DNA from 2 places in the Salipaludibacillus sp. HK11 genome. Region 2 is predicted to be linked to the other one. Evidence: predicted binding sites of a transcription regulator. Region 2 holds the regulator's gene; the other holds the start of a gene.
What was found. Region 2 encodes NrdR, which represses ribonucleotide reductase genes. Its sites were predicted from a motif close to AACACNATATATNGTGTT; they were not measured.
Positions count from the first base shown of each region.

Region 1: a site for NrdR is predicted at 2,613-2,630, ahead of ACM26V_RS00620 (vitamin B12-dependent ribonucleotide reductase). Genes of this name have one in related genera too.

Region 1 is NZ_CP181045.1:80,402-84,841, reverse strand. Features, by position in the region: gene ACM26V_RS00620 (vitamin B12-dependent ribonucleotide reductase) at 1-2,466, opposite strand, end outside; gene ACM26V_RS00615 (biotin/lipoate A/B protein ligase family protein) at 2,980-3,759, opposite strand; gene ACM26V_RS00610 (rhodanese-like domain-containing protein) at 4,001-4,375, shown strand.
Region 2 is NZ_CP181045.1:2,218,166-2,222,605, reverse strand. Features, by position in the region: gene ytaF (sporulation membrane protein YtaF) at 1-341, shown strand, start outside; gene coaE (dephospho-CoA kinase) at 378-971, shown strand; gene ACM26V_RS11005 (DUF1499 domain-containing protein) at 1,312-1,716, shown strand; gene nrdR (transcriptional regulator NrdR) at 1,760-2,224, shown strand; gene ACM26V_RS10995 (replication initiation and membrane attachment family protein) at 2,330-3,748, shown strand; gene dnaI (primosomal protein DnaI) at 3,749-4,440, shown strand, end outside.

The DNA.
Region 1 (4,440 bases), 2.1 Mb from region 2:
TGTATCCCCGATTTCACTTCCATAAGTCATTGAAGTGGACCGTAGATCAGCAATTGTGTCGACGAGAACGACTTGATTCTTTTGTTCACCTTTCTCTTCGCCACCAGTGAGGTCAACAGCATAATCGTCGTTATCTTCCGCCTTCAATGTTAATACTTGTGCATCCCGACTTCCATCTACATAGACAGTTCCACCTTTAGCTCCACCGCGATATAGACGTTCATAGACACTTTTGACCTGATCAACAGTGTAACCTTTTGGAGCATTTACTGTCTTACTAAGGGAACTATCTACCCATCTCTGAATGACACATTGTACGTCAGCATGAGCTTCTGGTGTTAATTCCATGCTCGAAATAAACCATGCTGGTAAATTGTTTTCATCCACTTCAGGGTGACGTTCTAAATATTGTTGTAGTATTTCGGCTTTCACTTCAATAAATTTCCCTAATCGGCCGCTTCGGAAATAAGAGAATGAGAAATACGGCTCTAACCCTGTTGACACCCCAACCATTGTCCCTGTTGAACCTGTTGGCGCAACAGTTAGCAAGTGTGAGTTTCTAATACCATGCTCTTTGATTCCCGTCAAAATATCTTCAGGCATTTTCTTCATATAACCAGTTTCCGTGAATTTTTGCCGTAAATAAGAAGTTTCACCATCATTGGCTCCCTCGAGAAATGGAAAACTTCCTTTCTCTCTGGCCAAATCAACGCTTGTCCGATAAGCAGTCGTAGCAATTGTCTCGAAAACTTTATCGACTAAGTCTTCACCTTCTTCAGAACCATAAACAGTTTCTGTATATATCAGTAGATCATGAAGTCCCATCACACCCAAGCCGACACGGCGCTCTCCTTTTGCTTGCTTTGTATTATCGTCTAAGAAATAAGGCGTTGCATCGATAACATTATCCTGCATACGCACGCCGGTAGCCACCGTCTGTTCTAGCTTTTTGAAATCAACCACTTTGTTGTCTTTATCAGCCATTTCCGCTAAATTTACGGCAGCTAAATTACACACACTATATGGAGCAAGTGGTTGCTCTCCACAAGGGTTTGTAGCTACTACTTTTTGTCCATAAGCAGATGCGTTTGTCATTTCGTTTGCATTATCAATAAAGAAAATTCCTGGCTCAGCAGAATACGTAGCGCAAATATTAATTAAATTCCAAAGCTCTTGAGCCTTGATTGTGCGGTACGTTCGTACACCAAAACCTAAAGCTTCCCAATCGCGCACATCACCGTACTCTTGCCATTCACGGTTGTATGCTTCCATTTCTTCCTTCGTGTAATTCTCTACGTCTGGAAAACGAAGCTGGTAATCTGCATCATTCTCGACAGCCTCCATAAATTCTTTCGTAATACAGACAGAAATATTTGCACCAGTTAAAAATTCAGGGTTATTAACAGAATATGTCCCTCCTGTTCGGAGCTTTTCCTCTGCTTGTGCAATAATCTTTGAATTGAATCCACCTTGGCCTTCAATATTTTTATAGTTTACGATGCTTTGATACATCGCTTCTTCTACTTCTGATAAAGGAGTAAATTTTAATTTTTCTTTTATTAACCGCTTGATTTGTTTATCTTCTGTCTTTTCAGAAAGGTACCTTAATATACGTGGATTTTGCATTTTTGAAACAATAAATTCTAATATATCCGGGTGCCAATCGGCTAACATGATCATTTGTGCCCCACGTCTTGAACCACCTTGTTCAACGAGGTGCGTTAATTTAGCAATATCGTCAAGCCAGGAAACTGAACCTGATGATTTCCCATTCACGCCTCTTGCTAAAGTATTTCTAGGTCTAAGCGTGGACCCGTTCGTACCTACTCCGCCTCCGCGACTCATTATTTCCATGACTTGTTTACGATGTTCAGAGATTCCTTCTCTTGAATCATCAATATATGGCATGACATAACAATTAAAGTATGTAACATCCGTTTTTGCGCCTGCTCCATAAAGAACTCTTCCAGCAGGAACGAAATTCATATTAACTAATTCATAATAAAATTTCTCGAACGATTCTTCTCGTTTTTCAATGTCTGTTTCTACTTCAGCGAGACCGCGAGCATTTCGTTTAGCTATTTGTTCATAATATACTTCAAGTGGTTTATCTATCGAATCCAACGTTCTCTCAACAATTCCAGTTTCTTTCTCTTCTGGGTCATCCAAAACTCCGAGAAATTCTTCTTCTACAGCAATTTTTGCACGTCCCTCTTTCCAATTAAGTTCCGCTACAAATCCATAACCTCTAGCGGGAAATGTTGGATCTGGTTTTACCGTAAGAACAACAAAATCTCCTACTTTCAACGTTTTTTTCTCCGTGTCTTTAAAAGTGTACCGATCTAACATAACTAGACGGGAAACACCACTTTGTTTAAGTTTCATGTCGGGGGTAATGGGAAATACTTGAGGAAATTGATTAATATCAGCATTAAGTTGCTCAACATCAATCCCCTTTTTTGACATATAGGTTGTCACAGGCTTCCGCTCCTTTTTTTCATTTCTTAGAAAGAACGATATTTTCGTCACAATCTGCTCAAAGAACGAAGCTTTACAATGTGCTGCAAAGCTTCGTTCTGTATCTTCTGTAAATATATCATAGCACTTCCTATTAATCAATATATAGTGTTGCAATTAACTTCTAAAGTACTATATATAGATTTTTGGTCAAAACAATGTATTTTGTCAACTTTCTAAAATGCTGAAAATTAAAGAAATCAAGAGTAAGTGGCATATATTTCTCTAATAAAAGAAGATAATAACTTAATTTGTCACTTGCAGTACAAAAAAGAATAAAACTGTTGCTGCTATAAGGTTTTTACTATTTAAATAATTATCGACAAAAATCGCCAACTATTCTTAATGGATCTTTTATAAGGATATGACATCACTTATTGTTATAATTGCCAAGGAATTAGCATATCACAACTTCTAGTTTTGCAATATAAAATAGGTACTAAATATTTATTTAATTATAATCTACCATTTGTAATTCCAAGTATCTTGACTATATTTCTTTTCCATTAACTGATAAACTTCCCTCTCTTGTTCGTCTGTGAGGGTATAATCCTGTAAATGAATGTCTAACCCCAATTCAAACCCTTTCCTAAATGCCTCTTTGACTTTTTCTATCGGTACCGGTTCTGCTAACAGGTCATTAATCGCGACCGCTTTTTTACCAAAACCTTGCTGCAATCTTCTTCTAATTTTTTCATTTGGGAAAATAAAAAGATTAAATAGTTTTTCCTCGTCAATTGATAGAATAATTGATCCATGTTGTAAAATAACGCCTTTTTGCCTTGTCTGAGCACTACCAGCTACTTTTCTTCCCTCAACAACCATCTCATACCATGATGGTGCATCGAAGCAGACCGATGATCTAGGATTCTTCAACTTTTCTTTCTCTTCTATTGTTCTTGGGATCGAGAATTCCGCCTGTAAATTTAATTGACGAAACCCTTCTAATAGCCCTTCTGAAATCACACGATACGCTTCTGTAACTGTATCTGGCATAGCCGGATGATCTTCAGAAACGATAACACTATATGTAAGTTCATCATCATGTAAGACTCCACGTCCTCCTGTAGGTCGTCTGACAAAGCCAAGTTGGTACTCTTTTAATGCTTCAAGATCTATTTCTTTTTCTACATGTTGGAAGTACCCTACAGATAGTGTAGCTGGATCCCAACCATAAAATCGAATTAATGGAGGAATATCTTTGTTACGGTGCCATTGCATTAATTTTTCATCTAAAGCCATGTTATAGGCTGGAGAATTATTTTTCGAGTCAATAAAATACCATGTTTCCAATTACGTTTCCCCCTTGCAATATCATTTCACTCGTCTATCATAACGAAATCATTATAGAAATACAAAACGATTGGTTTCAAACGTTGCCAATTTAAGTTTTAACGTTTATTATTTATAGAAGATAGACAAGATTTGGTCTTAAGCCAAATTGCATCTGATAAAATTGTAGAGAAATAAAAGGAGTGGCCTTATGAACTTTTGGATTTTACTTACTTTAACTGTTGTACTTATCGTAATTCTTGCTTTACGTATGAAAAAACCGAAATACTTAAAAACATTAGAACAAGAAGAATTCAAGAAAAATTACCGAAAAGCACAATTAATTGATGTGAGAGAAGAAAAAGAATTTAAAACTGGATCGATTTTAGGAGCAAGAAATATTCCTTTATCACAATTAAAACAACGCAGTTCAGAAATTCGTCCTGATCTACCTATTTACCTTTTTTGCCAAAATGGATCACGAACGGTTCAGGCTGCTCGTATCTTGCGCAAAAAAAGAGGTGCTGAGGATTTAAATCACCTCAAAGGCGGCTTTCGAAAATGGACAGGAAAAATTAAGAAATAAACCTCATTTTGGGGAAAATTGGATTTTCACCAATTCCTTCATGGCGAAAGCCTTATACTTTAATC
Region 2 (4,440 bases):
AACGCATGTTAATGAATGTTGAATTGAAACGTCTTGGGATTGTTGTTCATGTATTAAAAAAGCCAATGGAAGCCGATTTAGATGATTCTGGCTCAATTAACGGAAGTGAGGCACTTCTTTTAGGTATTGCTTTATCATTAGATGCATTTGGAGCGGGAATGGGCGCAGCTTTTTTAGGAGTATCAGCTTGGTTGTTGGCAGTTAGTGTCGCTATCATGTGTGGTTTGTTTTTAACATTAGGAAAAATAAGTGGAGAAAAATTATTACGTTCTGAAAAATTTAAGAAATTGTCATTTTTACCGGGCATGCTTTTAATTTTGATTGGTTTATTTCAACTTTAGCCTTTAAGAATAGTTATTGGAAGGGGGTCACTTAAGTTGATTATAGGTTTAACAGGCGGTATAGCCACAGGTAAAAGTACTGTTTCAGACATTCTTAAAAAAGAAGGTATTCCGGTTATTGATGCAGATATTGTTGCCAGGGAAGTAGTAGAGCCAGGGGAAGGACCTTACCATCAAATTATTGATCATTTTGGATTGAAAATCCTTCTTCCAAATGGAGAGATCGACAGAGAAAAGTTGGGAACGATCGTTTTTGGCGATGAGACAGAAAGATTGAAATTAAACGAGATTGTTCACCCTGCTGTTCGTAAGGAGATGGTTCGACAAAGTCATAGTTGGCAGACGAAAGGCCATCAGTTAGTTGTCATGGATATTCCACTTTTAATTGAGAGCGATTTGCTCCACATGGTCGATGAGGTCGTTCTTGTCTATGTACCGGAAGCGATTCAACTAGATAGGTTATCGAAAAGAAATAAATTTTCATTGGAAGAAGCGAAAAAACGAATAAATTCGCAATTGCCAATAGATGAGAAAAAGCAGTATGCCTCATACATTATTGATAATGCTGGAACACGAGATGAAACGAGACATCAAGTAATGCAGTTGTTAAACAACTGGAAAAAAAAGTGAGTGCTTTTAAATATAAGCGCTCACTTTTTTATACTTTAAGAATGTTTAACTTCGCTAAAGCGTTAAAGTGTATTATAATTAAATCTACGATCTCCGCAAACCTTCATCTGTAAGAGATGTTTACATCAAAAAACAATTGCAATAACATAGCAAACAAAGTATACTTTGTGACGGTTATCAATCAGAGAGACCAAGTCTATTTGTATTGTAGCAAGTTAAATGATGGAAGTATATACCAACTGATTGAAGAAAACGTTTTACACCTTATTCTCGAAGCGTTTTTCAATTGAACAATTTATCATTTATTGCTATCATTAGAATAGACGAGGTGGGATAATATATGGGAATAAAACAAACATTAAAAAAAATCTTTAGTACTAGTACCGAATCAAGTGAAAACCATTATGAGGAACAATTACAAACACATTATTACAAAGTGATGAAAGATAAAGCTCTTCAAGAAGTAGAAGCTATGCTAAAAAACCGCCAAGGCTATAAGGTTGTTTCTATTTCAGAAGCGCATGGAGAGATTATTGTAAATGTAAAAAAAGGAAAGAAAGCTTTTCTAGTTGCAACAGTGATAATGATTCGTCCGCTCCGTACTGCAGTTGATTTTTCAGTTTCAACTGATACGATTTTTTTCAGTGACTTTGGACACAGTAAAAAAATAGTCGAAGGATTGTATAAAGAGTTAGATTCGAGGCTTCAATTTGTTGGTACTGGATTAGGCAACGAATTATCTTAGTAACCTGCAAAAAACGGCAACCTGAGAATGGAGTGAATTCCGAATGATATGTCCTAGTTGTCAACATAATGGAACGAAAGTATTAGATTCCAGACCAAGTGACGAAGGTCGTTCAATTAGGCGGAGGCGTGAATGTGAAGCCTGTGGGTACCGTTATACAACCTTTGAGCGGATAGAAAAAACTCCGTTAGTTGTTGTTAAAAAAGATGGAAATCGTGAAGAGTTTAGTCGTGAAAAATTACTTAGAGGTTTAATTCGTGCCTGCGAAAAGCGGCCTGTGCCATTAGAAAAACTGGAAAACATAACCGAAGATGTCGAAAAAGACATTCGTAATCAAGGTCTGTCAGAAGTTAGTAGCGACCAAATTGGAGAAAAAGTAATGGAGTTTCTCGTTTTAGTGGATGATGTTGCTTATGTAAGATTTGCGTCTGTTTACAGACAATTCAAAGACTTAAATGTATTTGTTGATGAATTAAAAGAATTACTAGAGCGTGAAAATAAAAAATAATGAATGAAGGAATGGGGCCTAAGGTGCTCCATTTTTCTCTTAATTTTATAAATTTTTTGCGTAGCACAAGGAGATACAACGCAAAGAAAGCTCAGGTGAAATAATATGCATTGGAAAGAAGTGTTGCCATCTAATCGATACATTGCTTATATGGATGACTATGCAAGTGCTTCCGATAGTGATGTGTTGACGATGCTTTATCAACCTTTAATAGGTGCATTAGCTTACAGTTTGTATATGACGCTATGTACCGATGTACAGAAGCAGTCAACAAAGAGAATTGAGCGCACTCATAAGGCGTTAATGACATTGACTGGTCAACATTTGGATGATATTTTTTCTGAACGAAAAAAACTGGAAGCAATAGGATTATTGTCTGTCTATCGAAAAAAAGAAGATGAAGAGTATATATACTACTATCATCTTCAATCACCTCTTAGCGCAGCTGATTTTTTTCGAGACGACTTATTAAGCGTTTTCCTCTATAACAAATTGGGGAGTAAAGACCATTATCGTGAACTGCGCCAGTCATTTACTATTGGAAAAATTGAAACAGGAGATTTAGAAAATGTGACTCAGGGGTTTAATCAGGTGTTTACATCTATTCACCCATCAGAACTAAAAAGTACCAATCCTGATTTACTTGAAATGCTTTCTTCTTCCGCCCCAATGGTTGGTCGTTCTCAGTCAAATACTCAATATAAAATGGAAGAGGTAGAATTTGATGTGCAACAATTAATAGCTTATCTACCCTCATTCATTCCAAAAGATGAAATTGAAAACTCAAAAAATCAACGTCTTATTTACCAGCTTGCTTTTATTTACAAATTGAATGCTGAGGAAATGGCCAATGTGATCCAGGATGCAATGCTTCATGAGGATAAACTCGATCTGGATCAATTGAGATTACAAGCGAAAAGGCGTTACAGGATGAATGAAAAAGATCAACCGCCTAGATTAGGACTTCGCAAACAACCAGATGATTTGAAAACGATAACGACAACACCAAAAACAAATGAAGAAAAAACGATTCATTATTTTGAAACAACAGCACCAATTGAATATTTGGAAGAACTTAGTGACGGAGCAAAAGTTTACGAAGGAGATATGGACATTATTGAACGACTCATCTTTGAGTACAAGCTTCCTCCAGGTGTTGTTAATGTTCTACTTGATTATATTTTTATGGTCAATGATAATAAACTGGCAAAAGGTTTAGCTTATAAGATTGCCGGTCACTGGAAAAGAAATAAAATAGCAACTGTAAAAGAAGCAATGGCATTGGCAAAGAAGGAAAATCAAAAGAGCCAAGAGTTTAAAGCTACTAATAATCAAACAACGTCCAAAAATACTAGACCATACTCAGGTGCTGTAAAAAAAGAACCACTTCCTAAATGGATGACTGATGATAAGTGGCAAAAAGATAAAGGTAGCGAAGAAGAGCTTGAAAAAGCAAAGAAAGAAGCCGCGAAATACAGAGAAATGTTAAGGAAAAAGAAGCAAGACCAAAAAGGGGGATCATAAATGGATTCCATCAAGCAATCGTTAAACCAGTTTTCAAATGACGGATTTAATAAACGATTTGAGGAACTAAAACAGAATACACTAGAGGATGAGAGAATTCGAAAGTTTATACTAAACCATCCAGAGTTGTCAGAAAAACAATTGGATAACGGCATAAATGAATTCTATCAATATAAACAACAGTGGGAAAATTGTGATAAATGTCCTGGACTTGATAATTGTCCGAACTTAATGAAAGGATTTCAGCCTAAATTAAAAATGTACCGAAATGAAATCCATCTTGAATACCAACCTTGTTCATTGAAGAGAAAAGACGATGAACGAAAGAGACAAGCGTCGTTTGTGCAAAGCCTTTATATTCCGAAAGAAATGACAGCAGTCAACTTTGAAGATTTCCATGAAGATAATCCTTCACGAATGAAAGCTTACACAAAGGCGATGGCTTTTTGTGCAGATGTGAAACCAGGCGAAGACGGGCAAGGTCTTTATATACATGGACCTTTTGGTGTTGGGAAAACCTTTCTAGTCGGAGCAATTGCAAACTATCTAGCTGATGGAGAAACGTCGACAATGATTGTTTATGCACCAGATTTCTTCAGAGAATTAAAAAATGGCATATCAGATGGTTCCTATCAAGGGAAAATGGACATGGTAAAGAAAGCTCCTGTCCTCATTTTGGATGATATTGGAGC